Regions from separate parts of the Leclercia sp. genome, predicted to be linked through region 3. Evidence: predicted binding sites of a transcription regulator. Region 3 holds the regulator's gene; each other region holds the start of a gene.

Region 1 (7,126 bases), on a different contig from region 3:
ATTAAAACAGGACGGGGTTTAGCAGCTGTTCCGCATTAAAAAAGCCCCGGGGCACCGGGGCTGCGAAAGGCAAAATCGGACAAGCATACAACGAGTCAGTGCGAGAGTTTGAGGGTTAAACAGATAATGATTTCAGCAGGGCAAAGGCCTCCTTCATCCGATCTTCACTGACCACGAAGGCGCGCAAATGGCCTTCGCTGTCGGCCCCTTTCGCCACCATCCCCTGAGGTTCGATGGCGATCTGCCAGTGCAGATCCTGGCGCTGGGTTTCACCTGCCAGATGCAGCGGCAGTTCCGGCGTTTTGACCTTCACCAGCATGGCAGGCAGTTTCAACGGGGTGTTGCCCCCGAGCAGGTTCTTCGCCAGATACATGGCGCTTAACTGGATCGGCTGCAGGAACGGCAGCACCTGGCCGTTGATTTCGGCGCAGTCGCCCAGGGCATAGATGTCCGGCTGGGTGGTTTGCAGATAGCTGTCGACCTTCACGCCGCGGTTGGTTTCCGCACCCGCACGCTGGGCCAGCCCGATTTCCGGACGCAGGCCGGTGGCGGCAATGACGACATCCACCTCAATGCAGCGGTCTCTGTCCAGCAGGGCGCAGATCCCGGTATCGGTTTTGCTCAGGCTTTGCAGCTGGGATTTCAGCTGCAAATGCACGCCCATATCGGTCAGCCGATGCTGTAAGCGACTACTTACTTCGGCTGGCATCAGCGCCGACAGAATGCTGGCGGAATGGTCAACCAGGGTGACCGCTTTCCCGGCCCGGCAAAAATCCATCGCCAGTTCGCTGCCGATAAGCCCCGCGCCGACAATCATCACCCGCTTCGCGTCACGCAGCGTGGTTTCGCAGGCCCGGTACTCCATCTGGCTGTTCAGGGTCAGCATCAGTTCGCGGCCCGCAACCGGCGGCACAAAGGCCGAAGCCCCGGTGGCCAGAACCAGTTTGTCATACGACCACTGCTGGTCTTTCGCTTTCACCACGTGCGCGGCGGCATCAATGTCGGTGACCCAGCTGTAAGGGAACAGACGCAGGTTAAACTGTTCGGCAAACTCCCCCGCCGTCTGGCGGGTGAGGTCGTCGGCGTGCTGACTCTGGCTGATAACGTGGCTTAAGTCTGGCTTGTTGTACTCATCCATGCTGTCCGCGGCGATCAGCGTCAGCGGGACGTTCGCATCCTGTTTACGGATATTTTTCACCAGCTGGCGGGCGGCGAAGCCCGAGCCGATAATCACAATGCCGTGGCTCATTTTGCCTCCGATGCCAGTTCGTCAAAGACGTCTTTACCGAGGGAACATTCCGGGCACAGGAAGTTATCCGGCACGTCGCTCCACGGTGTGCCTGGAGCGACATCCTGCAGCGGTTCGCCGAGGGCGGGATCGTAAATCCACTGGCAGACGCTGCACTGCATGCAAGGCCCGAGGTCGGCTGCGGCAGCGGCGGCAGCGGTTTCCTGTTCAGGTGCGGCTTTTGGGGTCGCGTCTGGCAGCGGAGCGAGCGCCCACTGACGTGCAATGTCACGACCGTGCTGACGGCAGATTTCCAGCGCATCCAGATCCGGACGCCATTTCGCCTTCAGGCTCATCGACATTTCAAAGCCCGCATCCTGCAGACGCGTGGAGAGGCGGTCAACCGCGCCGCCGCTCCAGCCGTGGGAGCCGAAGGCGCTGGCGCGTTTGTTGCGGAAGCGCAGGCCGGTCATCTCTTCCACCAGGCCGGCAATTTTCGGCATCATCACGTTGTTCATGGTGGAGGTCCCCACCAGCACGCCTTTGGAGCGGAAGACGTTGGTCAGAATGTCGTTCTTGTCGCTGCGCGCCACGTTAAAGATTTTCACCGCCACGTTCGGATCCACTTCGTTGATGCCCTGGGCAATCGCGTCGGCCATCATGCGGGTGTTGTTGGACATGGTGTCGTAGAAAATGGTGATGCGATCTTCCTGATAGTCTGCCGCCCATTTCAGGTACTGCTCGACGATCTGGGTTGGGTTCTCACGCCATACCACCCCGTGAGAGGTCGCAATCATATCCACCGGCAGGTTGAAGCCGAGGATTTCGGTAATTTTTGGCGTCACCAGACGGCTGAACGGGGTTAGGATATTCGCGTAGTAGCGCTGGCACTGCTCATACAGCTCGGCCTGATCCACTTCGTCATTGAACAGACGTTCGTCGCAGTAGTGCTGGCCGAAGGCGTCATTACTGAACAGCACGGCGTCGCCGGTCATGTAGGTCATCATGCTGTCCGGCCAGTGCAGCATTGGGGTTTCAACGAAGATCAGCTGTTTGCCGTTGCCGATATCCAGTGAGTCACCGGTTTTCACGACGTTGAAATTCCACTCTGGATGGTGGTGATGACCATTGATGGAGTCGATGGCGTTATTGGTGCAGTAAATCGGCGTGTCCGGGATGCAGGACATCAGCTCGGTTAGCGCCCCGGCGTGATCTTCTTCAGCATGGTTAATGATGATGTAGTCGATATCGGCGAGGTCAATTTCACTGCGCAGGTTTTGCACGAACTCACGGCTGAACTTATGATCGACGGTATCGATCAGGACGTTTTTTTCTTCCCGGATGAGATAGCTGTTGTAGCTGCTGCCGCGCAGCGTTTTGTACTCCGTCCCGTGAAAATCACGCACTTCCCAGTCACGTTGACCAACCCAATGAATATTGTTTTTAACCAGAATAGACATAGCAACCTCAACTTAATACAGCGAAATTAAACGAAAGATGTAATGGTAATTGCAGGTTGCGTGCCAACTTTTTAATTGCTTGATTTTTATGGAATTTATAAATAATACCTCCTGAGAGGTAGTCAATTTGACTGTTATTGATATAGTCAATATGACAATATGCATTGTCAAAATGACAGCGAGGCGACAATGAGTTTTTCTGTAGAGGTGCTGGCGAAAATCGCCATTGAATTGCAGAGCGGTATCGGCCATCAGGATCGTTTTCAGCGGCTGATCTCCACCCTGCGTCACGTGCTGGATTGCGATGCCTCGGCGCTGCTGCGCTATGAAGGACGGCAGTTTATCCCGCTGGCGATCGACGGCCTTGCCCAGGACGTGCTGGGGCGACGTTTTACCCTGGAGGGGCATCCGCGGCTGGAGACCATCGCCCGCGCCGGGGATGTCGTGCGCTTCCCGGCCGACAGCGACCTGCCCGATCCTTACGACGGGTTAATCCCCGGCCAGGAGAGCCTGAAGGTGCACGCCTGTATCGGCCTGCCGCTGTTTGCCGGGCAGAACCTGATTGGCGCCCTGACGCTCGACGGCATGTCGCCGGATCAGTTCGATACCTTCAGCGACGAGGAGCTGAGGCTGATTGCCGCCCTCGCCGCCGGGGCGCTGAACAATGCCCTGCTGATTGAGCAGCTCGAGAGCCAGAACAGCCTGCCCACGGGCCCGGCAGTGTTTGAGCAGGTGAAAAACACCGAGATGATCGGCCTGTCGCCGGGCATGATGAGCCTGAAAAAAGAGATTGAGATTGTCGCCGCCTCCGACCTGAACGTGCTGATCGAGGGCGAAACCGGCACCGGCAAAGAGCTGGTGGCGAAAGCCATCCACGAGGCCTCACCGCGGGCGGTCAATCCGCTGGTCTATCTCAACTGCGCCGCCCTGCCGGAGAGCGTGGCGGAGAGCGAGCTGTTCGGCCACGTGAAAGGGGCCTTTACCGGGGCCATCAGCAACCGCAGCGGCAAGTTTGAGATGGCCGATAACGGCACCCTGTTCCTCGATGAGATTGGCGAGCTGTCGCTGGCGCTGCAGGCCAAGCTGCTGCGGGTGTTGCAGTACGGTGATATCCAGCGGGTGGGCGACGACCGCAGCCTGCGGGTTGACGTGCGGGTGCTGGCGGCCACCAACCGCGATCTGCGCGAAGAGGTGCTGGCCGGGAACTTCCGCGCCGACCTGTTCCATCGTCTGAGCGTTTTCCCGCTTTCGGTGCCGCCGCTGCGCGAGCGGGGTGAGGACGTGGTGCTGCTGGCGGGCTATTTCTGCGAGCAGTGCCGTTTACGGATGGGGTTATCCCGGGTGGTGCTCAGCCCCGGTGCGCGGGCGCACCTGCTGAGCTACGGCTGGCCGGGCAACGTGCGCGAGCTGGAACATGCCATCCATCGGGCGGTGGTGCTGGCCCGGGCGGCACGGCTGGGGGATGACGTGGTGATCCACGCCCGGCATTTTGCCCTGCATGATGAGAGCGCGCCTGCGGTAACGCCGGAAACCCCGGTAGTGGCGAATCAGAATCTGCGTGAGGCGACGGAAGCGTTTCAACGCCAGATGATTACCCGGGCGCTGGAGCAGAACAGCCGCAGCTGGGCGGCGAGCGCGAGGGCGCTGGAGACCGACGTCGCCAACCTGCACCGGCTGGCGAAACGTCTGGGTCTCAAGAGCTAGATAATGCCTGCCTGGTAGAAATCCTGCAGGTTGATGGCACCGCACAGGCGGCCAGCGTCGTCCACCACCGGAGCGGCGGTGATTTTGCGCTTCAGCAGCAGCTCTTTGGCTTCAATGGCGCGGCTTTCGGCATTCAGCGTCAGGCCGCCGGAGGTCATGGCGCTGCTGACGCTCACTTCCAGTTTGCCGCCGGCCACCAGCCAGCGACGCAGGTCGCCGTCGGTGAAGACACCTTTTACCTGGCTGTCGTCATCGCACACCGCCACCAGACCCAGGCCGGTGCGGCTCAGCTCCAGCATCGCGTCCATCACGCTGGTGTTCAGCCTCACCTGCGGGGTGGCGTCACCGCTGCGCATCAGATGATGCACCTTATTCAGCAGGCGCGCGCCCAGCGCCCCTGCGGGGTGAGAGCGGGCAAAATCTTCTTCATTAAAGCCGCGGGCCTGCATCACCGCCATCGCCAGCGCATCGCCCATCATCAGGGTATTGACGGTGCTGGAGGTCGGGGCCAGGTGCATCGGGCAGGCTTCGCGCTCCACCGAAATGTCCAGCGTGGCTTTGGCGGCCAGCGCCAGCGGCGAACGCGGTTTACCGGTCATTGCCAGCAGCGCGACCGATTTTTCCTGCAGGCGAGGCAGGATCAGATCCAGCTCTTTCGCCGAGCCGGAGTAGGAGATAAACAGCAGCACGTCGCGGCTTTCGATCATCCCCAGGTCGCCGTGCAGGGCTTCCGCCGGATGGACAAAAAAGGCCGGGGTGCCGGTGCTGGCCAGGGTCGCGGCAATCTTTTTGCCGATATGCCCGGATTTGCCAATGCCCGCGACGATCACTTTTCCTTCGCACTGAATAATGGTGTTTGCCGCCCGAACGAAATCCTCTCCCAGACGGTCCGGCAGGCGGCTGGCCTCCTGTAGTTCGAGCATCAGGGTTTGACGACCCGCATTTAACAGAAAATCACTCATCTCTCTCTCCGGTTACGATCACTTCGATTCCTTTCTCTTCCAGCGCTTTTTTGAACGCCGGATCGATACCCGCGTCAGTGATCAGCTTATCGACGCTCTCAAGGCTACAGACAATATTCGGGCTTTTACGGCCAAACTTCGACGAGTCGGCCATCAGGATCACTTCCCGTGCGGCGTTGCACATCGCTTTGCTGACGCTGAACACCTCGTTGAAGGTAGTGACGCCCGCGTTGAGGTCGATACCGTCGGTGCCCATAAACAGCCGGTCAAAGCTGAAATGGTCGAAGGCGTTCTCCGCCAGCTGGCCGTGAAACGAGGCGGATTTTTTACGGAAGGTGCCGCCGGGCATCAGAATGGTTTGTTCGTTGTCGAATTCGGACAGGGCGTTGACGATATGCAGGCTGTTGGTCATCACCGTGATGTTATTAAAGCGGCTCAGCATCGGCACCATCTGCAGCACCGTACTGCCCGCGTCGAGGATGATGGAGTCGCCGTCATGGATATACTTTACCGCCGCGTCAGCAATTAACGCCTTCTGGTGGGTATTGATCAGCGTTTTGTGATCGATGGGCGGATCGGCCTCGTCCTTATTCAGCACCACGCCGCCGTAGGTGCGGATCACCGCCCCGGCGTTCTCCAGGATCACCAGATCCTTACGGATCGTGGTGCCGGTGGTGTCAAAGTAGTGGGCCAGATCCTCCACCGAACATTTTCCCTGCTTTTGCAGATGGTCGAGTATGGCCGCCTGCCGCTGACGGGGTTTCATAGGCGTTGAGTTCCTCAGGTTGCGAAATGATAATTTCGCAAGCTTATAACGTTCACATCGAAATTATCCATGTTTCAATTTAAGCGCTAATGATAGTGCATCCTGACAGAGCGAATCATTGGGAAAGATCACATCAGGCTCTAATTCCTGCAACGCGGTGCCGTTAATCGCTGCAATTTTCACCGGTCGGGCAAAGACCGTCAGGCCGCGCATCATCAAGGAGTCGCAGACCCGGTGATTATCGTCCAGCGCAATGGCGACAATCACCCGCGGCTTAAAGCGCCCACCGGAGCGGCCCACGCCCACCCGACCTTGCTGGCAGAGGGCGTCGAAAGCGCGGTTAAAGCGGTGGATTTGCCAGCCGCCGAGCGCCAGCTGGCACAGCCAGGCGATAACGGCGACGGTGATGAGAGTGGTGACCATATCAGCTCCTTAATTGCCGGGTGGCGACTGCACCTTACCCGGCCTACGAATAATTTCCCTCTCCCTGCGGGAGAGGGCCTCAGCCTGCATAATCAGAACATCACCTGCCCGCCGGTGATATTGATCGACTGCCCGGTGCAGTAGGAGGCTTTCGGGCTGGCATAAAACAGCAGCATATTCAGCACGTCCTGATAGTCGCATCCGCGCTTCAGGGGTACTTTATCGATGTAATACTGCTCCACTTGATCCGCCTCGATGCCCAGCTTGGTGGCATACTGCGGCAGCAGGGACTGGAACATCGGCGATTTCAGCAGGTTGCCGAGCATCAGTGAATGCACGGTAATGCCGTACTCGGCCAGATCCAGCGCCAGAGACTGGGTCAGCCCCACGCCGCCGAACTTGGCCGCGCTGTAGCCGGAGTTGTGCTTGCTGCCCACCTTGCCGGATTTGGAGTTGATCTGAATGATGCGCCCGGCAATGCCGTCGCGGATCATCAGGCGCGAGAACTCCCGGGCGCAGAGGAAATAGCCCACCAGGTTCACCTGCAATGAGCGGTCGAAATCTCCCAGCGCCACGTCGCTGA
Region 2 (7,126 bases), on a different contig from region 3:
TTAAATATTTATTTTACTTTTTGCAAATAAATAAATAACAAATTATAGTGACGCTCACGTTGACCAGTTAATAATAATACGGAGCTGCACCATGCTTAAAACTGAAATGATCGACAAGCTTAATGAGCAAATGAATCTGGAGCTTTACTCTTCCCTGCTCTATCAGCAGATGAGCGCCTGGTGTAGCTATCACAGTTTTGAGGGCGCCGCGGCATTTATGCGCCGTCACGCGCAGGAAGAGATGACCCACATGCAGCGTCTCTTTGATTATCTTACCGATACCGGCAGCCTGCCGCGCATTACACCGGTGGCTTCACCGTTTGCCGAATACGCCTCGCTGGACGAACTTTTCCGCGCCACCTACGAGCACGAGCAGCTGATCACCCAGAAAATTAACGAACTGGTCCATGCGGCCATGACCGGCCAGGATTATGGCACCTTTAATTTCCTGCAGTGGTATGTGGCAGAACAGCATGAAGAAGAGAAACTGTTTAAATCGGTTCTCGATAAACTGTCGCTGGCCGGGAAATCCGGTGAAGGGCTGTACTTCATTGATAAAGAGCTGTCGACGCTCGATGCACAAAATTAATATTAACGCGGCGCCTTCCGGCGCCGCATTATTTTTAATGTCGACACATTTTACTTTCGTGGGTTGAAAACCCGCTATCCCGCGGAATAAATTTCCCGCGTGCCGCCAGAAAAGCCACCAGCTCCGTCGCAGTCATTTCCGCCGCCGAACAGGTGTGAAAACGCGCTTCCTCACCAAACCGTGCGGTAATTGCCGCCACCAGGCTCGCTTCGGTGTACTGCTCACCAGACTCTATCATCATCGTCAGCACGTCGTGCCCATGTATGGATGCCATAAACCCTCCTGAATGAAAGGCGCAGCCTGACAGGTTCTGCCCCTGCCCGCCTTGCGCTGGCGCAGGATTCGCTTTCGATCTCCCTGCCCGCGGATTGTGATTAATTTCGTAAAGCTGACTTTACAGGTGTTGTAACGGCTGTTTGACGAATCTGCGCTTTTACCTTACTCTGCGCCGCAGATTTTGTCGCGATAGTGCAAGGCCGTAGAGGAAAACGTGAAGAACAGAACGCTGGGAAGTATTTTCATCGTCGCCGGAACGACGATTGGGGCCGGGATGCTGGCGATGCCGCTGGCAGCGGCGGGCGTCGGGTTTGGCGTCACGCTGGTGTTACTGGGCGTACTCTGGGCGCTGATGTGTTACACCGCCCTGCTGCTGCTGGAAGTGTATCAGCACGTTCCTGCCGATACCGGACTGGGATCGTTGGCCGGGCGCTATCTGGGCCGCTTCGGCCAGTGGATCACCGGCTTTAGCATGATGTTCCTGATGTATGCCCTGACCGCGGCCTATATCAGCGGCGCGGGTGAGCTTATCGCCTCCAGCGTTAACGACTGGTTTAACGCCGATATCTCCCCCACCACCGGGGTGATCTTCTTTACCCTGATTGGCGGCGGCGTGGTCTGCGTGGGCACCTCGCTGGTGGATCTGTTCAACCGTTTTCTGTTCTCGGCAAAAATCCTCTTCCTGGTGGTGATGCTGGCGCTACTGGCACCGCACATTCATAAAGTCAACTTGCTGACCCTGCCGCTGGAGAAAGGGCTGGCGCTGTCGGCCATCCCGGTGATTTTTACCTCGTTTGGCTTTCACGGCAGCGTGCCGAGCATCGTCAGCTATATGAATGGCAACGTGCGCAAGCTGCGCTGGATCTTTATCACCGGCAGCGCCATCCCGCTGGTGGCGTATATCTTCTGGCAGCTGGTGACGCTAGGCAGCATCAACTCATCGACCTTTATGGGGATGCTGGCCAGCCATACCGGCCTGAACGGGCTGCTGCAGGCCCTGCGGGAAGTGGTCGCATCGCCGCACGTGGAGCTGGCGGTGCATCTGTTTGCCGACCTCGCCCTGGCGACCTCGTTCCTTGGCGTGGCGCTGGGCCTGTTCGATTACCTTGCCGATCTGTTCCAGCGCAGCCGCACCGTTAGCGGGCGTATTCAGACCGGGGCGATCACCTTCCTGCCGCCGCTGGCCTTTGCGTTGTTTTATCCGCGTGGGTTTGTGATGGCGCTGGGGTATGCAGGTGTGGCGCTGGCGGTGCTGGCACTGCTGCTGCCGTCGCTGCTGGTCTGGCAGAGCCGTAAGCATCATCCAGGCGGCGACTACCGGGTGCCAGGCGGGAAACCGGCGCTGTGTCTGGTCTTCGCCTGCGGGATTGCGATCATTCTGGTGCAGTTCGGGATTGCGGCGGGGCTGTTACCGGCAGTGGGATAAGCCGTTGTGCCGGGTGGCGCTGCGCTTACCCGGCCTACGATACCTGTTGGCCGTGCAAGCGAAGCGCCGCCGGGCGCTGTTAATGCAGACAGCAGTTCTTGAATTTCTTACCGCTGCCGCACGGGCAGGGATCGTTGCGACCGACTTTGGTGCCGTTGATCACCGGCTGCTGGGCGACCGGCTCCTGCGGGTTGGCAATCCAGTAGTTGTACAGACGCAGCGCCGCAGGACGAATGCTCTCGATGCTCTGCTGGAACTCCTCTTCGCTGAAGCTATCCAGGCGCTCAAAGTTCTCTTCGGAGCCGTGCAGGGCGATCAAATCCAGATCGGCACGCAGGGACTCCGGCAGGGATGACCAGTCGGTCAACGCCACGCCGCGCATATAGCCGAAGCACCACTCTTCCACCACGGTATAGGTTTCACCCTCGACATCGTTCATACCAAACATCGGTTCAAACTGTTCCGGGTAGTCGCTCAGGCGCTCGGCGATGTCGTTCATGTGCTTGAAGCAGAGATCGATAAAGCGGTTCATCTCGCGATCGTTCTTCCAGCGCGGAATGTTTTTCTCACCGCCCCACACCGCCACCAGCCAGCGGTCCGGCTCAACCACCACCGGGCCAGACAGCACCGCGGTCAGCATCCCGTCGAGCTCCGAGACGTCCATCACGGATTCGGCGTCATTACCGTAGGTCATTAAGGTCTCTTCCAGCCACTCCATTTCGGTTTCGTTTAACGGGCCTTCGGTCATGGGTAAATCTCCTGCAGAATAGAATTGCGTGCAGATTAACACAGAAACCCCGTTACACGGTCCCTTTCCCCTGCCGTTACCGGGCGCTTTAGTGGTGCAAAACGGTTCAAATCGTGACCGTTGCACAACTTATGTGCTTTGTTGTTAATGAGATGTGATCCCCGCTGTAATTTCACTTCGTGGTGCCGGGTGGCTTAAAACGGCGCTCTATACTGAAAATTGTCGAAACACTGGCAATACGCTGCCGTTCTGGCAACCATTTTGCTTACTGTTGTCCTGAGGGTGAAAACCTTCAGGCAATCTCGCCTGTTTCTGCGGTATGTCGTCCGTTTAGTGCATTACGTTTTGAATACGTTTTGGATTGGGTACGCCTCCGGCGTTCGGCTACACAGGGTTCGTGCATAAAACCACTCAGAAAAGGTACATAATAATGTCGCTGAAATTGATCAGAAGTCCTCTCTCTATCGTGCTGGCAGGGTGTCTGGTGACGGCGTTTTCCGCCCAGGCTGATATCGTGATTGGCGTGGCAGGACCCTTCACCGGGCCGAACGCAACCTACGGAGATCAATACTGGCACGGCGCGACGCAGGCCGCGGAAGACATTAACGCCGCGGGCGGCATTAATGGCGAGAAGATCAAACTGGTGCAGGGCGATGACGCCTGTGAACCGAAGCAGGCCGTCTCGGTCGCTAACCGTCTGGTTGACCAGGATAAGGTCAAAGCCGTGGTCGGCCACTTCTGCTCCTCCTCCACCATGCCGGCCTCCGAGGTCTATAACGACGCTGGCGTACTCGCCATCACCCCCGGCTCCACCAACCCGCTGATCACCGAGCGCGGGATGAACGACATGTTCCGCATGTGCGGTCGCGATGACCAGCAGGGTCAGGTCGCCGCTGATTTTATTATTGATAAGCTGAAGGCCAAACGGGTGGTGATCATTCACGACAAAGACACCTACGGCCAGGGGCTGGCGGATGCCACCAAAGCGGCGCTGGCGAAACGTGACGTTAAGGATGTGATGTACGAAGGCCTGTCGCGCGGCGAAAAAGACTTTAACGCGCTGGTGACCAAAATCGGTGCCCAGAAGCCGGACGTGGTCTTCTTTGGCGGCTGTCACCCGGAAGCGGGCCCGCTGGTGCGCCAGATGCGTGAGCAGGGCGTGCAGGCCAAATTCTTCTCCGGCGACTGCATCGTCAACGAAGAGATGGTCACCGCTGCCGGGGGCGCGCAGTACACCAACGGCATCTATATGACCTTCGGTAAAGACCCGCGCCTGATCCCGGAAGGCAAAGCGGTGATCGACAAATTCCGCGCCGGTAAATTCGAGCCAGAAGGTTACACCCTCTACTCTTACGCCTCCGTACAGGCCATTGCTGCGGCCTTTAAAGCCACCGGTTCCGATCCGGCGAAAGCCAGCGAATGGCTGAAGGCCAATTCGGTGGATACCGTAATGGGCAAAAAATCCTGGGACAGCAAAGGCGACCTGAAAGTCTCTGACTACGTGGTGTATGAGTGGGACGACAAGGGTAAATATAAGGAAGTGCAGTAACGGGACGGAATCACGCTCAACGTCGGTATGGCGACATACCGACGCACTAAAACCATCGGGCCGCACCGCAACCGGCGGCCTATAACACGAGCGCGCGATGATGGAAACTTTCTTTCTGCAGCAGTTAATCAATGGCCTGACGCTGGGGTCGGTCTACGGATTGATCGCCATCGGCTACACCATGGTCTACGGCATTATCGGCATGATTAACTTCGCTCACGGCGAAGTGTATATGATCTCTGCCTATCTCTGCGCCATCGGCCTGGCGCTCCTCTCCTTCTTCGGGCTGGAATCCTTCCCGCTGCTGATCCTCGGCACGCTGGTCTTCACCATCGTGGTGACGGGGGTATATGGCTGGACCATCGAGCGCATCGCCTATAAACCGCTGCGTAACTCCACGCGCCTGGCGCCGCTGATCTCCGCCATCGGCATGTCGCTGATCCTGCAAAACTACGCTCAGATCAGCCAGGGTCCACGCCAGCAGGGGGTCCCCACCATGTTGGACGGGGTGCTGCGTTTTCATATTGGCGAGGGCTTTGTGCAGATCACCTACACCAAAGTCTTCATTCTGATCGCCTCGTTCACCGGGATGCTGTTGCTCACCTGGATCATCAGCCAGACCCGGCTCGGGCGGATGTGCCGCGCCGTGCAGCAGGATCGCAAGATGGCGTCGATTCTGGGCATCAATACCGACCGGATAATCTCCCTGGTGTTCGTGATTGGCGCGGCGATGGCCGGGCTGGCGGGGGTGCTGATCACCATGAACTACGGCACCTTTGATTTTTACGCCGGGTTTATCATCGGGATTAAAGCCTTCACCGCCGCCGTCCTCGGGGGGATAGGCTCCCTGCCCGGCGCGATGCTCGGGGGGCTAATCCTCGGCATTGCCGAGGCGCAGTTCTCCGGCATGGTGAACTCTGACTATAAAGACGTGTTCTCCTTTGGATTGCTGGTGGTGATCCTGATTTTCCGTCCTCAGGGACTGCTTGGCCGCCCTGTCGTGGCTAAGGTATGAGGGAAAAAAGATGACTGCACAAATCGTTTCGCAAACCGTATCCCACGACGGTTTTTCGCTTAAGCGCTGTCTTCTCGACGCCATTTTTGCCGGCATGGTGGCGCTGATCGTATTTGGTCCGATCGCCGGCGTGGTGCTGGACGGCTACAGCTTTAACTTCGAAGGACGGCGGCTGGCGTGGATCATCGCCACGGTGATGACGGGCCGATTTCTACTGAGCGCCTTTTTATCTACCGCGCCGGGCCGACGCGTGATGGCCCGCTTCGACAACGATAACTCAGGGGTCTACGTCCGCCCGCCGGAGTACAAAAGCCGGATGCGCTGGATCCTGCCGCTGATTATCGCCCTGGCGGTCTGTTTTCCGTTCGTCGCCACCAAGTACGTGCTGACGGTGGCGATCCTCGGCCTGATCTACGTCCTGCTAGGCCTCGGGTTGAATATCGTGGTCGGTCTCGCGGGCCTGCTGGACCTCGGCTATGTCGCCTTCTACGCCATCGGTGCCTACGGCCTGGCGCTGGGCTATCAGTATCTGGGGCTCGGCTTCTGGACCATGCTGCCGCTGGCGGCGCTGATGGCCGCCGCGGCCGGAGCCTTGCTCGGCTTCCCGGTGCTGCGGATGCACGGCGACTATCTGGCGATTGTGACCCTCGGCTTCGGAGAGATCATCCGCCTGGTGCTGAACAACTGGCTGACCTTTACCGGCGGGCCGAACGGCATCTCCGCCCCACCCCCGACCCTGTTCGGGCTGGAGTTTGGCCGACGGGCCAAAGATGGCGGCGTGCCGTTCCATGAGTTCTTCAATATCACCTTTAACCCCAATCTGAAGTTCATCTTCATCTACGCCATTCTGCTGCTGGTGGTACTGCTGGTGCTGTACATCAAGCACCGCCTGACGCGGATGCCAATTGGCCGCGCCTGGGAAGCACTGCGCGAAGATGAAATTGCCTGTCGCTCCATGGGCCTTAACCATGTGCTGGTTAAACTGTCGGCCTTTACCCTCGGGGCCTCTACCGCGGGGATTGCCGGGGTGTTCTTCGCGACCTATCAGGGGTTTGTTAACCCCACCTCGTTCACCTTCTTTGAGTCGGCCCTGATCCTCGCCATCGTGGTGTTAGGCGGGATGGGCTCCACTCTCGGGGTGGTGCTGGCCGCCTTCGTGCTCACCGTAACCCCCGAGCTGCTGCGCACCTTTGCCGAGTACCGGGTGCTGCTGTTTGGCGTGTTAATGGTGGTGATGATGATCTGGCGGCCGCGCGGGCTGATCCGTATTAACCGCAGCGGGTTTGCGGTGCGTAAAGGAGTGGCACCATGAACGGGACCATCTTAAGCGTGGAGCATCTGATGATGCACTTTGGCGGCATCAAGGCGCTCAACGACGTTAATCTCGAGGTGCAGCGCGGCTCGATCACCGCCCTGATCGGGCCCAACGGCGCGGGGAAAACCACAGTGTTCAACTGCCTGACCGGGTTTTATAAGGCCTCCGGGGGCAATATTCTGTTCAACACCCGGAGCAAAACCACCAA
Region 3 (7,126 bases):
GACCGGGCTCGACATCTCACGTGAACTGACCAGCCGCTACGCCAGGGAAGAGCTGCCGCCGCTGGTGGCGCTGACCGCCAACGTGCTGAAAGACAAAAAAGAGTACCTTGATGCCGGTATGGACGATGTACTGAGCAAACCGCTGGCGGTACCTGCCTTAACCGCCATGATTAAGAAGTTCTGGGACACCTGTGACGAAGAGGAGAGCACCATGACGACGGTAGATACGGAAAAAGCGCAGTCTTTGCTGGATATCGAGATGCTGGAGCAGTACATCGATCTGGTGGGTCCGAAGTTGATCACTGACGGTATAGCCATATTCGAAAAGATGATGCCGGGTTACCTGAACGTGCTGGAGTCCAACCTGACGGCGCGGGATCAGAAAGGCATTGTTGAAGAGGGCCATAAGATCAAAGGTGCCGCTGGCTCTATCGGTTTGCGCCATCTGCAGCAGTTGGGTAAGCAGATCCAGTCCCCGGATTTACCGGCGTGGGAAGATAATGTGGGTGAATGGGTTGAAGAGATGAAGCAGGAGTGGCAAAACGATGTGGCCGTCCTGAAAGCCTGGGTAGAGAGCAGAAAAAAATGACCCCGGCTATACCGGGGTGCGCGAATACTGCGCCAACACCAGGGAAATCGTGGCTGCGCCTTAATAAGTTATTTTTAGGATAATGGCGTAGCCGTAAAATTCAGGCCGCACGCAGTTAAGATAGCAAAACTTAAATAATTTGTTACATGAATCAGTTAAATGTGTGAAGCATGCCGTTTTAATCAGAATTTTTAATGTGCATGTAACATTTTTCGAGAGGGATCGCAGGATGAAAAAGGTCGGTGTAGTACTGAGCGGTTGCGGTGTTTACGATGGTTCTGAAATTCATGAAGCGGTTCTGACGCTGCTGGCGCTGGCGCGCAACGGTGCAGAAGCGGTCTGTTTCGCACCGGACAAAGCCCAGTCCGATGTCATCAACCACCTCACCGGCGAACCGCTGGCGGAAAGCCGAAATGTGCTGATTGAAGCGGCGCGGATCGCCCGCGGGCAGATCCGACCGCTCAGTGAAGCGCGCGCCGAGGAACTGGATGCGCTGATTGTGCCGGGCGGTTTTGGTGCCGCAAAGAACCTCAGTGATTTTGCCCATCAGGGCAGTGCCTGCCAGGTAGAGAGCGATTTAAAAACCCTCGCGCTGGCGATGCATGAGGCCGGGAAACCGCTGGGCTTTATCTGTATCGCCCCGGCGATGCTGCCGGCCATCTTCGATATTCCACTGCGTCTGACCATCGGCACCGACATCGATACCGCCGAGGTGATTGAGGACATGGGCGGGGAGCATATTCCGTGTCCGGTGGAGGATATCGTGGTGGACGAAGAGAACAGGATCGTCACCACGCCTGCTTATATGCTGGCGCAGAACATCGCGGAAGCCGCGACAGGTATTGAGAAGCTGGTCGCCCGCGTGCTGGTGCTGGCGGCATGAGATTGAAGCGTCCCCGATCGGGCTGGGTTAGACGGATCGTTATTCGCATTCTGGTCGTGCTGGCGGTCTTCTGGGGCGGCGGCATCGCCCTGTTCAGCTTCCTGCCGGTGCCCTTTTCCGCGGTGATGATTGAACGTCAGCTGGGGAGCTGGCTGCGAGGGGATTTCAGCTATGTTGCCCATTCTGACTGGGTGAGTATGGATGAGATCTCGCCGTGGATGGGACTCGCCGTTATTGCCGCCGAAGACCAGAAATTCCCCGAGCACTGGGGGTTTGACGTGGGGGCGATAGAGAAGGCGTTAGCGCATAACGAGCGTAATGAGAGCCGTATTCGCGGTGCCTCGACGCTGTCTCAGCAAACGGCAAAAAACCTGTTTCTGTGGGACGGGCGTAGCTGGCTGAGAAAAGGATTTGAAGCCGGGTTGACGCTGGGGATCGAAACGGTATGGAGTAAAAAACGCATCCTGACGGTCTACCTGAATATTGCGGAGTTTGGTGAGGGCGTGTTTGGCGTCGAAGCCGCTGCTCAGCGCTATTTCCACAAACCTGCCAGCCGCCTGTCGGCGTCAGAGGCCGCGCTGCTGGCCGCCGTGCTACCGAACCCGATTCGCTTTAAGGCCAGCGCACCCTCAGGCTATGTGCGCAGCCGTCAGGCGTGGATCCTGCGCCAGATGCGTCAATTGGGTGGGGAAGGATTTATGCAGGCCAATAAGCTGCATTAATCTTCGTCAAACCCGGCGTTGAACAGCGCAATCACTGCCGCCAGCGCCTCGACTTCCTGCGGGCCGGTGGCTTCAATTTCTATCTGCCGGCCCTTGGCGGAATCCAGCATCAGCAGGGCAATCACGCTGTTGGCTTCGGCTTCGGTCCCTTCGTCATTACGCAGCAGAACTTCTGCGTCAAACCCTTGCATCAGTTCGAACAACTTCATCGCCGGGCGTGCATGCATGCCCAGCTTATTGGTGATCTCAACGGTATGCTTTACGGTCATGTTTTACGTTTTTCCAGCGTACGATGACGGGACTGCACGTTTTTGCCGCGCGAGCGGAAATAGTCAGCCAGTTGCTCAGCAATATAGACCGAACGGTGTTTGCCCCCGGTACAGCCAATCGCCACCGTCAGGTAGCTGCGATTGTTTGTCTCCAGCATCGGCAACCAGAGTTCAAGGTAGCTGCGCGTCTGATAGATAAAGTTATGTACTTCCGTATGCCTGTCAAGGAACGCGGCGACGGGCTTATCCAGGCCGGTCATCGGACGCAGCTTCGGATCCCAGTGCGGGTTCGGCAGGAAACGCACGTCAAACACATAGTCTGCATCGATAGGGATGCCGTGCTTAAAGCCGAAGGATTCAAATACCATCGTCAGCTCGCGCTCGCGTTTGCCCAGCAGGCGGGTACGCAGCATCTCCGCCAGTTCATGGACGGACATTTCGGAGGTATCGACGATCAAATCGGCGCGGGAGCGCAGCGGCTCCAGCAGATCGCTCTCCTGGTCAATGGCGCTTTCCAGCGACAGATTTTTGCTGGAGAGTGGATGCAGACGGCGGGTATCGCTGTAGCGACGGATCAGCGTATTGCGATCGGCATCAAGGAACAGCAGCTGAGGTGAGAACGCCTCCGGCAAACTGCTCATCGCCTGCTCAAAGATCTCCGGCGATTCAGGCATGTTACGCACGTCGATGCTGACCGCGGCGGAAATCTGCCGATCGGCCAGCGATTTAGCCAGCTCGGGCAGCAGTACCACCGGCAGGTTATCGACGCAGTAAAAGCCCATATCTTCCAGCGCTCGCAGGGCGACCGATTTCCCGGATCCCGAACGACCGCTGACGATCATCAGCACCATGTACCGTTTCTCCTCAGGACTACAGATGTCAAAGCCATCACCCGATTACGCATCATCCTGATTGCCTTCCGTTTCCGTAATGATTTGATAAAGCTCCTCATCGCTTTGTGCCGCGCGTAAACGGCGACAGATGGTTTTATCCGCCAGACGTTTAGCCACCAGCGAGAGGGTGTGCAAATGCGTTTTGGTCTGATCGGCTGGCACCAGCAGGGCAAACAGCAAATCGACAGGCTGGTTATCAATGGCATCAAAGGCGATAGGTGTTTCCAGCTGAACAAACACGCCTACAGCGCGCAGAGTATCCTCTTCAAGTTTGCCATGGGGAATGGCGATGCCGTTGCCGATGCCGGTACTGCCCATTTTTTCGCGGGTCAGGATCGCTTCAAATACCACTTGCGGTGGCAGGCTCAGCTGTTTTGCGGCCAGTTCACTGATGATCTCCAGCGCACGTTTTTTGCTCTGGCAGTGAACGGCACTGCGGGTACATTCCTGATTAAGGACACTGCTCAGTTGTAGAGTTGAATCGTTATTCATCATAATTTCACCTAAGCGCTAACTGTACAAAGGGCCCGTTGTGTTTCACAACAGGCCATCCTGCACCCGTTAACTGCCCGGACAATTAGTGTTGTTTCAGTTTATCTTTATGTTTGTTTAGCTGTCGTGCCAGCTTGTCAATCAAGCCGTCGATAGCCGCATACATGTCTTGTCCTTCCGCACTGGCATGGATCTCGCCTCCGTTAACATGCAGGGTCGCATCCGAGATATGAGTCACTTTTTCCACTTTTAACACAATGTAGACCTGATTGATCCTCTCGAAATACTGCTCAAGCTTGGCGAATTTTGCGTTCACAAATTCGCGCAGGGCCTCAGTGATTTCGACGTTGTGTCCAGTGATGTTGAGCTGCATAGTGTCTTCCTTATCGGTTGTGTCAGACCAGTTGTTTACGCTGGTTTGACGGCGGAATGGATAAAGACTCTCGATACTTCGCAACAGTGCGGCGTGCCACCATGATACCTTGATCGGACAGCATGGTGGTTAACTTACTGTCGCTCAGTGGTTTCGCGGGGTTCTCCGCGGCGATCAATTTTTTCACCAGCGCCCGGATGGCCGTCGACGAGGCTTCGCCGCCGCCTTCGGTACTGACATGGCTGGAGAAAAAATACTTAAGCTCAAAAATACCGCGCGGACTGTGCAGATACTTCTGCGTCGTCACGCGGGAAATCGTCGATTCATGCATCTCGACGGCCTGGGCGATATCGGCCAGCACCATCGGCTTCATAAACTCTTCACCCTGCTCAAAAAACGCCTGCTGCTGCTCTACGATGCAGCGGCTGACGCGCAGCAGGGTATCATTGCGGCTCTCGAGGCTTTTGATTAGCCAGCGCGCCTCCTGCAGATTACTGCGGATAAACTGGTTATCCGAGTCGTTACGCGAGCTGGTGCACATCGAGGCGTACTGCTGATTTATTTGCAGGCGCGGGATGCTGTCGGAATTGAGTTCCACGGTCCACAGGCCGTTATGCTTGCGCACCAGCACGTCGGGGATGACGTACTCGGGCTCGCTGGTCTGGATGGACTGCCCCGGACGCGGGTCCAGCGACTGAATCAGATTAACCGCTTCTTTCAGGATCTCTTCTTTCAGCCGCGTGACGCGCATCAACGAGCGGAAGTCGTGATTGGCCAGCAGATCCAGATGTTCGCTGACGATCAGGCGAGCCTCTTCCAGCCACGGCGTCTCTTTGACGAACTGAGAAAGTTGAATCAGCAGGCAGTCACGTAAATCCCGTGCCGCGACGCCGATCGGATCAAAACGCTGAACGCGCTTGAGAACCGCTTCGACCTCTTCAGGGTCGATCTCATCATCACCGATACTTTCCAGAATGTCGTCCAGCGACACGGTCAAATAGCCGGTTTCATCGACGGCATCGACAATGGAGGTGGCGATGGCGCGATCGGTATCGGAAAACGGCGTCAGCTCCACCTGCCACATCAGGTAATCCTGTAGTGACTGGGTGGTTTCGCCCTGATACACCGGCAATTCGTCATCCTGATAGTCTGCGCGCGTGCCTGACGGCGTGCCGGCGGTGTAGATCTCATCCCAGCTGGCATCGAGAGGCAGCTCGTCAGGCATCTCTTTTTGCTCCAGCGCGTCAACGCTGTCGAGCGTTTCGTTGTCCTGGGTTTGCTGCGTTTCTACCTCGTCGTGAAGATCGGTTTGCTCAAGCAGGGGATTGCTGTCCAGCGCTTGCTGCAGCTCCTGCTGAAGTTCTAGCGTCGACAGCTGCAACAGACGAATGGCCTGTTGTAACTGCGGCGTCATTGCCAGCTGTTGGCTGAGCCTTAATTGCAAACCTTGCTTCATGTTCAGAGCATTTTTCTCCGTTTAGGCGAGACTGTACTTCTACCCTATCAGAGTCTGAAGTCTTCCCCAAGATACACGCGCTTAACATGATCGTCTTCGAGGATCTGCTGCGGGGTACCGTGGGCAATAAGATGGCCCTGGCTGACGATGTAAGCTCGTTCACAGACCGCCAGCGTCTCGCGCACGTTGTGGTCGGTGATCAGAACCCCCAGGCCGCTGTCGCGCAGATGCTCAATAATCCTTTTGATGTCGATAACCGAAATCGGGTCAACGCCCGCAAACGGTTCATCAAGCAGGATGAATTTCGGGTTGGCCGCCAGCGCACGGGCAATTTCCACACGGCGGCGTTCACCACCGGAGAGCGCCTGGCCAAGGCTGTCGCGCAGATGTTCGATATGGAACTCTTCCATTAGCTCGTTGGCGCGATCCTGACGCTGCTCGGAGGTCAAATCGTCACGGATCTGCAGCACCGCCATCAGGTTGTCGAAGACGCTCAGACGGCGAAAAATGGAGGCTTCCTGCGGCAGATAACCGATGCCGCGACGGGCACGCGCGTGAAGGGGCAGCAGGCTGATGTCTTCGTCATCAATGATGATGTTACCCGCATCGCGCGGCACAATGCCGACCACCATATAAAAGGTAGTGGTTTTACCCGCACCGTTAGGACCCAACAGGCCGACAATTTCGCCGGAGTTGACGGTCAAACTGACATCTTCCACTACGCGACGGCCCTTGTAGGCTTTGGCGAGATTCTTTGCAGTTAATGTTGCCATAACGAATTAGTTACTCTTTTTCTGTGCCGGGGCCTGATTGTTATTTTTGTCCTGCAGCTGTGATGGAACCAGGACGGTCGTCACGCGTTTGCCTTTTTCACTGAAGGCCTGCATTTTTTGCTCTTTCACCAGATAGGTGATCTTATCGCCCGTGATGTTGCTGTCGAGCTGCTCCAGGTACGCCTTGCCGGTCAGTATCACGAAGTCTTTCGCCAGCTCGTAATGCATCTGGGAGGCGTGGCCCTTCACCGGTTTGCCGTTGTCCTGCATCTGGTAGAAGGTGGCCGGGTTACCGTAGCCATCGATAATTTCTTTACCGTCTTCCCCGCCTGGACGCGTCACCACTACCTTATCGGCGTTGATTTTGATGGTGCCCTGGGTCACGACAACATTGCCGGTAAAGGTCACTACGTTGCCCTGCATATCGAGCGACTGCGTATCGGATTCGATATGAATCGGCTGCTCGGTATCACCCGTCACAGCAAGCGCAGGCAGGCTGACGGCCAGCATCGCGCTGGCAATAATAAATTTAAGGCTGAGTTTGTTTGCTTGGAATTTCATAGGAGGTTCTAACCTTTTCAATCAGCTCTGCGTTCTTGCTGCGTAAGTTCCCGCGCATTCTCAGACCGCTGGAATTAAATGTTGTGCCGTATAGCGTGACCAGATCCTGCGACGT
Region 4 (7,126 bases), on a different contig from region 3:
CCGCAGAGCTGGGGCGTAAGCTCAGCGCCTTTAATATGGGCGTCACCAGCCGGAACGGGCAGTTTATCAGCGTCGAATCCCTGTTCCAGTCCTCGAAAGTTTTTACCTCCGCCACCGGTATTCAGGGGCCGTTTCGCGAATTAATGCTGCTGTCACCGAAAGAGGCCAAACAATCAGAGCTGCTGAAAAACGCCGGACAGCTGAAGCATTTCTCTTACTGCCCCAGTGAGCAGCGCGAGGCGGAGATCTGGGCGCTGGAGCCTAAAAGCGCCTTTTACGACTGGCTGTATCTCAACGCGCTAAATATTGTCCCCTGGAAAGAAGAGCTGCTGGCCTACAGCGCGTTTACGGATATTGAGTTTAACCCTGTCAGATCAATCAACTGTCAGGCCTATTCGGTAGCGCTGTGGTGCGCGCTTCGCATGCGGGGGCTGGTCTGTGATGCTATCCCACCGCGGGATGCCTTTATCGATCTGATTACAAAATTTACCATCCATAACACCAGCGATGGTGACACCACGACGATGAGCCTGTTTTAAGAGGAGGTAGCTATGGTCAGACCGTCTAAAATCGGGTTCGATGTTGATGATTTTGTTGAAAAGGATAAATTTTCCATCATCCCGCTGGCCCGTCGTAAAGCGATAGAGCATGACGTGCAGCAGGCGTATATGGCGCGAGTGAATGCCGTCAAAGCCCGGGTCGATACCCTGACGCCGCACCAGCGTGAGCAATTTCACCAGACGTTGGCGACCCTGTTGGCGCAAACCGCGTTTACGAGGAGCAGCGATGAGCGAAAATAAAATTCTGGCGCAGGTGGCCGCGTCACTGAAAAGCGTCAACGACGGAGTGAACACGCTGAATGACCAGGCCGGGCGATGGGCGGAAGAGTTTCGCTACCGTCAGTATCTGGAATTGCCGCTGACAACAGAAGTCATGGTGATGGAAGCCGCGCTAAAGGTGGTGCTTGATAAGGCCGCGCTGGAAGAGGAGTACCGAAAACTGGTGGATGAAATGGCGATACTTATGGATGCTAAACAGGCAGAGTAATTTTACGGCGAGCTGAAATGGGTGGGGGCCCTGCCAGCTACATCCCGGCACACACGTCGTCTGCCCTGGCTGCTTCCTTCCGGACCTGACCTGGTGAACAGAGTAGCGTTGCGGGAGAACCAACAGAGCCCCCATTGAGAGCGTTGTTAACCAACGCGCTGGCGCATTATCACTGTACCAGATAGCAATTGCAAGTTAACGGCGTCCGGGTGATGGTTTATTGCGCAAAGCGTTTACAGAGTGCGCGCTTTCTTCCTGACTTGTCGAATATTCTCTATCATGCTCTCCACACAGGAGCACAAAAATGGACGAGCACGACTCTTTTCCCCAGCGGGTGTGGCAGATAGTGGCCTCGATTCCCGAAGGTACTGTTACCACCTATGGCGAGGTGGCACGACTGGCGGGTTCTCCGCGCGCTGCACGGCAGGTGGGTGGCGTACTTAAACGGCTGCCGGAAGGAAGTACCTTGCCCTGGCACCGGGTAGTGAACCGCCATGGCGCGATCTCTTTAACGGGCCCTGATTTACAGCGTCAGCGTCAGGCCTTGCTCAGCGAAGGGGTACAGGTATCAGGTAGCGGGCAGATTGATTTGCAGCAATACCGCTGGCGGTATTAAACAGCCCCTCTCAGGCGAGAGGGGCTGGCGACATTAAAGCTGGGTCGGTGCCGGGGTGGCCGTAGACGGGCTCACCTGAGTTGGCGAGGTGGACGGTACGGTAGTGGGCGCACCGCCGCCAGGCTGTAACGGCAACTCGGTCTGCTGTACAGGCACCAGCACCAGGTCGGCTTTAGTACCGCCCTGATTAATTACCGGTTTCACGATATCGGTCACCAGCACGACCTTATCGTTAATGGTAATCGCGGCGCTCAGCAGAATGCGCGCGTTAGGCTGCACGTCCGCCGGGTTAAACGGCAGTTCGAACTTGAACGGCGCCTGTTTGCCTTCGGTACGGGTCGCCTGCTGCGCCAGTACTTTCGACGGAGTATCGGCCAGCGAAGCATCAGACAGGGTGACGGTTAAGACCGCATCCGGCGGCAAAGCCACTTTCTGACGGATCCAGATGGTCCCGGAAACATTTGGCTGCTGAATGGTCGGCTGAGTGGCCACGCCAGCAGTATTTGGGTTTGGCGCTGGCGTCTGGATGTCTGCACTTTTATCCGCGCAGGCAGAGAGAGCAACCGCTACCGCTAAACCACTTAACACGTGCACGAGTTTCATTGAGTTCTCCTTATCATCAATGCACCAGCGGGATCGATACCGCCAGATGAGTGGTTAATACCAGGTTAACGAGAGTAAGTGTGGCACACATCAATTATTTATGCCTGGAATCTCCCTGTTATTCAGATTATTGCACCCATCGGACCACTTCCATTTCTGCGTTATACTCTGCCTATCTTTCGCCACGGCGTTTTAATTGAGGACGACTATGAGTCAGGCACTAGGCAATCTGCTGACATTATTAAACCTGGAAAAAATTGAAGAAGGACTCTTTCGGGGACAAAGCGAAGATCTGGGCTTACGCCAGGTATTCGGCGGTCAGGTTGTGGGGCAAGCCCTCTACGCAGCTAAAGAGACAGTACCTGCGGAACGCTTTGTGCACTCCTTTCACAGCTACTTTTTGCGCCCTGGCGACAGCCAGAAACCGATCGTTTATGACGTGGAAGTCCTGCGTGACGGCAACAGCTTCAGCGCCCGCCGCGTGGCGGCTGTGCAGAACGGCAAGCCGATCTTCTATATGACCGCCTCCTTCCAGGCACCGGAACCGGGCTATGAGCATCAAAAAACGATGCCCCCTGCCCCATCGCCGGACGCGTTAAAGTCTGAAACGGATATTGCCCGCGCGCTGGCGCACCTATTGCCTCCGCAGGTGAAAGAGAAGTTTCTCTGCGACAAACCGCTGGAAATCCGCCCGGTAGAGTTCCATAACCCGATGAAAGGCCATACCGCCGAGCCGGCGCGTCAGGTCTGGATCCGCGCCAACGGCACGGTGCCGGAAGATTTCCGCGTCCATCAGTATCTGCTGGGTTACGCGTCCGATTTCAACTTCCTGCCGGTTGCCCTACAGCCGCACGGCGTAGGCTTCCTCGAGAAAGGAATGCAGGTTGCCACTATCGATCATTCGATGTGGTTCCACCGTCCGTTTGATATGAACGACTGGCTGCTGTACAGCGTGGAGAGTACCTCAGCGTCGAGCGCGCGCGGGTTTGTTCGCGGTGAGTTTTATACGCAGGATGGGGTGTTAGTGGCGTCTACGGTGCAGGAAGGGGTGATGCGCAACCGGGGCTGATAGTTTGTGCGGTCTGGTGCCCTCACCCCGGCCCTCTCCCACAGGGAGAGGGTGCAAACACAAAAACGGCAACCTGTGGTTGCCGTTTGCTTTTACTTAAGCGTTATACGCATTCTCGCCGTGGCTGTTGACGTCCAGACCTTCGCGCTCCTGCTCTTCCGGTACGCGCAGACCCACCGTCATATCCGCCAGCTTGTAGCCGATAAAGGCGACTACGCCCGACCAGACCACCGTGATGGCGATACTTTCCAGCTGCACCAGCACCTGATGACCCATGGTCACGCCTTCTGCGTAGCCGACGCCACCCAGTGAGGTTGAGGCGAAGATGCCGGTCATGATGCAGCCAACGATGCCGCACACGCCGTGCACGCCAAAGACATCACAAGGATCGTCCACACGCAGCACGCGTTTCAGCGCAGTAACGCCCCACAGACCAGCCAGACCCGCCACGATACCGACGAGCAGCCCCCCGCCCACACCAACAAAGCCACAGGCCGGGGTGATGCCAACCAGACCGGCAATCGCACCGGAACAGGCACCCAGCAGAGAAGGTTTACCGCGTACCGCCCACTCGCCAAAGATCCAGGAGAGAATGGCACCCGCGGTCGCAATTACGGTGTTCACGAAGGCCAGCGCCGCGATTTCGTTTGCTGCACTGGCGGAACCGGCGTTAAAGCCAAACCAGCCGAAGTAGAGGATTGCAGTGCCGGTAAAGACCATCGGCAGGTTGTGCGGTTTAAAGGCCTCTTTGCCAAAACCGACGCGTTTGCCAATCAGGTATGCGCCCACCAGGCCCGCTACCGCGGCGTTGATGTGAACCACGGTACCGCCCGCAAAGTCCAGCGCGCCATGGGAAGCCAGCAGACCGCCGCCCCAGACCATATGCGCCACCGGCACGTAGGAGAGGGTCAGCCAGACCACCACGAAGATCAGCACCGCGGAGAAGCGAATACGTTCTGCCAGCGCCCCGACGATCAGGCCGACGGTAATACAGGCGAAGGAGCCCTGGAACGCCACGTGGATGTACTGATAGAAGCTGCCCATCACCGCGGTCAGCTCGATATTTTTCAGCATCGCCCAGTTGAAGCTGCCGAAGAAGGCATTGCCTTCACCGAAGGCCAGCGAGTAGCCGTAGACCACCCACAGGACGCATACCAGGGCGAAGGTTACTGTCACCTGAGTGAGCATGGAGAGGACGTTTTTGCCGCGGATCAGGCCGCCGTAAAACAGCGCGATTCCCGGAATGGTCATAAACAGCACCAGCGCGGTGCAAATCATCATAAAGGCGTTATCGGCTTTGTCTGCGACCGCCGGTGCCGCCATTGCCAGCCCCGGCAGCAGTGCCAGAGACCCCAGACCTGCTTTGAGTGTTGTTGTGTTCATTTTCTCGATCCCTATCACTGTGTGCCTGATGTTTTACAGTGCCGCTTCGTCGGCTTCGCCTGTACGAATGCGAATAACGCGTTGCAGCTCAGCAACGAAAATTTTGCCGTCGCCAATTTTGCCGGTGTAGGCTGCTTTACTAATCACGTCGATAACCTCATCCAGCTGATCGTCGGCGATCGCCACGTCAATCTTCACTTTTGGCAGGAAGTTGACGCTGTATTCGGCGCCACGGTACAGCTCCGCATGACCTTTCTGTCGCCCAAAGCCTTTCACCTCGGTGACGGTCAGTCCCTGAATACCCATTGAAGAGAGTGCTTCACGCACGTCTTCGAGCTTGAATGGTTTGATGACCACGGTAACCAGCTTCATATATCTCTCCAGTCAGAATTCGGTAATGGCTCGCGAACTGATTAGTTATTGCAAGGGGTGTGCCAGAATTAAAAAGAGAGGAAAGATGAGGCGTGGCGGAGAGCGGACGAAAAAAAACGCACCATGACAGTGCATGATGCGTTTCATTTTTGCACCAACCGATTCAGCGGCTGGTCGGTTGCTTAATTTTAGTGCATCAGGCGCTGAGCGACTCTTCACGCGTGCTGGCGGCCAGCTCTTCCCCGGCCAGCTGCAGCTGATACATTTGCCAGTAACGCCCTTTCGCCTCAAGCAGTTGCCTGTGGGTACCGCGCTCAACCGCCTGGCCGCGATGAAGCACCAGAATGGTATCTGCCTCGACAATGGTCGACAGGCGGTGGGCAATGACCACCAGGGTGGTGTGTTCACGTACGCTAGCCAGCGCCTGCTGGATCGCCTGCTCGGTGCCGGAGTCGATGCTGGCCGTGGCTTCATCGAGGATCAGCACCTGGGGCGTATCTATCAGCACCCGGGCCAAGGCCAGCAGCTGTTTTTGCCCCACCGAGAGGTTATTCCCCTGCTCGCCCAGCCGGGTGTGTATGCCGTCGTGCAGGCCGCGCGCCAGCTCCGCCAGCTGTACTTTCTCCAGCACGTCCCACACCTTTTCCTCGCTAAACGGACGCCCGAGCGTAACGTTGGCGAAGAAGGTATCGGCCAGCACCACCGGATCCTGCTGCACCATCGCCACGCCTTTACGCAGCGCGGCATGGCTCAGCGTGGAGAGCGGACGCCCGTCGAGGCGAATTTCCCCTTCAGTGAGCGGGTAGTAACCCATCAGCAGGCTGGCGAGAGTACTTTTACCGCTGCCGGTATGCCCCACCAGCGCGACGAAACTCCGGGAGGGCACCTTCAGATCGATATCCTGCAACACCAGCCGGTCGTCGCGATAGGCAAAGGAGACGTTATCAAACTCAATGGTGCCGCTTTGCAGGTCGCGATTGTCAAGACCGTAGGCCTGACGCGGGCGATCCATCAGCTCAAAGACGCGCTCGCCAGCAACCACCGCCTGCTGCAGCATCGACTGCTGGGTGGTCAGCTCGATCAGGGGCTCGTTAAGGCGGCCCAGATAGCTGATAAAGGCATACAGCACCCCAACCTCAATGGTGCCGCCAGCGGCAAAACCAAACTGCATCAGCAGCCCGCACAGCACCAGCGCCGAGAACAGGCTGAGCAGCGGACGCAAAAGAAAACCATCCAGACGCAGCGTCTGCATGCGGGCCATATAGTGGGAGCGGCTGGCCTCGCCCATCCGCTCGCCAAAGCGCTCCTGCTGGCGGAACTGCTGGATGACGCTCATGCCGTTGATGACCTCGTTGAAGCCATCGTTGATATCCGCCAGATAGGTGCGCACGCGACGGACAATCGGCGTGCTGTAGCGCTGGTAGATAACCATCACAATCATTACCGCCGGGAAAATGGCCATCGCCACCAGCGCCATGCGCCACTCGAGGCTGAACATCGCCACCAGCATGGCGCCGACCAGGGCAGCGCTGCGCAGCACCGTGGCCACCACCGTGACATAGAGATCGCGGATCACTTCCGTATCGTTGGTGACGCGGGAAATAATCTGCCCGACAGGCTGAGTATCGAACGCGCTCAGCGGCTGGCGCAGGGCGGCATCCATTACGTCGGTACGTAACTGCTGTACCACCCCGACGGCGGCCTGGTTAAACAGCAGCGACTGGGCATAGTGCAGCCCGGCCGCCAGCAGCTGCAGGCCAACATAGGCCACCCCCAGCCCGGTCACCAGGCCGAGCGGCAAGTAGTGTTTAGCCACCATGTTATCGATGAAATAGCTGATCAGCAGCGGACCGGTCACTTCGGCAATCGCCGCAATCCACAGCAGCACCACCGCCAGCGACAGCGGTTTGCGCCACGGCGAGCCATACGCCAGCAGGCGTTTCAGGGTGGGCCACAGCTGGGAAAAACTACGCATCGGCGGCCTCCTCGGTCATGTCCGGCACATCATCCAGCGCCGCTTCCAGTTGTTGATAGCG

What was found. The regulator sigma-54, encoded in region 3, starts transcription at its own class of promoters, with help from an activator protein. The targets are predictions, from matches to a motif close to GTTGGCACANNTTTCGCTNT.
Positions count from the first base shown of each region.
Region 1: norV (anaerobic nitric oxide reductase flavorubredoxin) is a predicted target of sigma-54. The motif match lies at 2,737-2,756, and genes of this name have one in related genera.
Region 2: V7Q49_RS01995 (branched-chain amino acid ABC transporter substrate-binding protein) is a predicted target of sigma-54. The motif match lies at 3,288-3,307, and genes of this name have one in related genera.
Region 4: glnK (P-II family nitrogen regulator) is a predicted target of sigma-54. The motif match lies at 5,138-5,157, and genes of this name have one in related genera.

Region 1 covers NZ_DAIQCE010000011.1:76,529-83,654, forward strand. The annotation lists gene norW (NADH:flavorubredoxin reductase NorW) at 116-1,249, opposite strand; gene norV (anaerobic nitric oxide reductase flavorubredoxin) at 1,246-2,688, opposite strand; gene norR (nitric oxide reductase transcriptional regulator NorR) at 2,878-4,392, shown strand; gene gutQ (arabinose-5-phosphate isomerase GutQ) at 4,389-5,354, opposite strand; gene srlR (glucitol operon DNA-binding transcriptional repressor SrlR) at 5,347-6,120, opposite strand; gene gutM (transcriptional regulator GutM) at 6,184-6,543, opposite strand; gene srlD (sorbitol-6-phosphate dehydrogenase) at 6,636-7,126, opposite strand, start outside.
Region 2 covers NZ_DAIQCE010000001.1:446,666-453,791, reverse strand. The annotation lists gene ftnA (non-heme ferritin) at 92-589, shown strand; gene V7Q49_RS02010 (YecH family metal-binding protein) at 624-863, opposite strand; gene tyrP (tyrosine transporter TyrP) at 1,080-2,291, shown strand; gene V7Q49_RS02000 (YecA/YgfB family protein) at 2,371-3,039, opposite strand; gene V7Q49_RS01995 (branched-chain amino acid ABC transporter substrate-binding protein) at 3,470-4,588, shown strand; gene V7Q49_RS01990 (ABC transporter permease subunit) at 4,689-5,603, shown strand; gene livM (high-affinity branched-chain amino acid ABC transporter permease LivM) at 5,614-6,915, shown strand; gene V7Q49_RS01980 (ABC transporter ATP-binding protein) at 6,912-7,126, shown strand, end outside.
Region 3 covers NZ_DAIQCE010000006.1:114,222-121,347, reverse strand. The annotation lists gene arcB (aerobic respiration two-component sensor histidine kinase ArcB) at 1-589, shown strand, start outside; gene elbB (isoprenoid biosynthesis glyoxalase ElbB) at 819-1,472, shown strand; gene mtgA (monofunctional biosynthetic peptidoglycan transglycosylase) at 1,469-2,194, shown strand; gene npr (PTS phosphocarrier protein NPr) at 2,191-2,463, opposite strand; gene rapZ (RNase adapter RapZ) at 2,460-3,314, opposite strand; gene ptsN (PTS IIA-like nitrogen regulatory protein PtsN) at 3,360-3,851, opposite strand; gene hpf (ribosome hibernation promoting factor) at 3,934-4,221, opposite strand; gene rpoN (RNA polymerase factor sigma-54) at 4,244-5,677, opposite strand; gene lptB (LPS export ABC transporter ATP-binding protein) at 5,725-6,450, opposite strand; gene lptA (lipopolysaccharide ABC transporter substrate-binding protein LptA) at 6,457-7,011, opposite strand; gene lptC (LPS export ABC transporter periplasmic protein LptC) at 6,980-7,126, opposite strand, start outside.
Region 4 covers NZ_DAIQCE010000002.1:273,600-280,725, forward strand. The annotation lists gene V7Q49_RS10585 (DarT1-associated NADAR antitoxin family protein) at 1-539, shown strand, start outside; gene V7Q49_RS10590 (hypothetical protein) at 552-800, shown strand; gene V7Q49_RS10595 (hypothetical protein) at 787-1,047, shown strand; RNA gene ffs (signal recognition particle sRNA small type) at 1,076-1,172, opposite strand; gene V7Q49_RS10605 (MGMT family protein) at 1,352-1,663, shown strand; gene V7Q49_RS10610 (YbaY family lipoprotein) at 1,697-2,266, opposite strand; gene tesB (acyl-CoA thioesterase II) at 2,475-3,335, shown strand; gene amtB (ammonium transporter AmtB) at 3,432-4,718, opposite strand; gene glnK (P-II family nitrogen regulator) at 4,752-5,090, opposite strand; gene V7Q49_RS10630 (SmdB family multidrug efflux ABC transporter permease/ATP-binding protein) at 5,287-7,065, opposite strand; gene V7Q49_RS10635 (SmdA family multidrug ABC transporter permease/ATP-binding protein) at 7,058-7,126, opposite strand, start outside.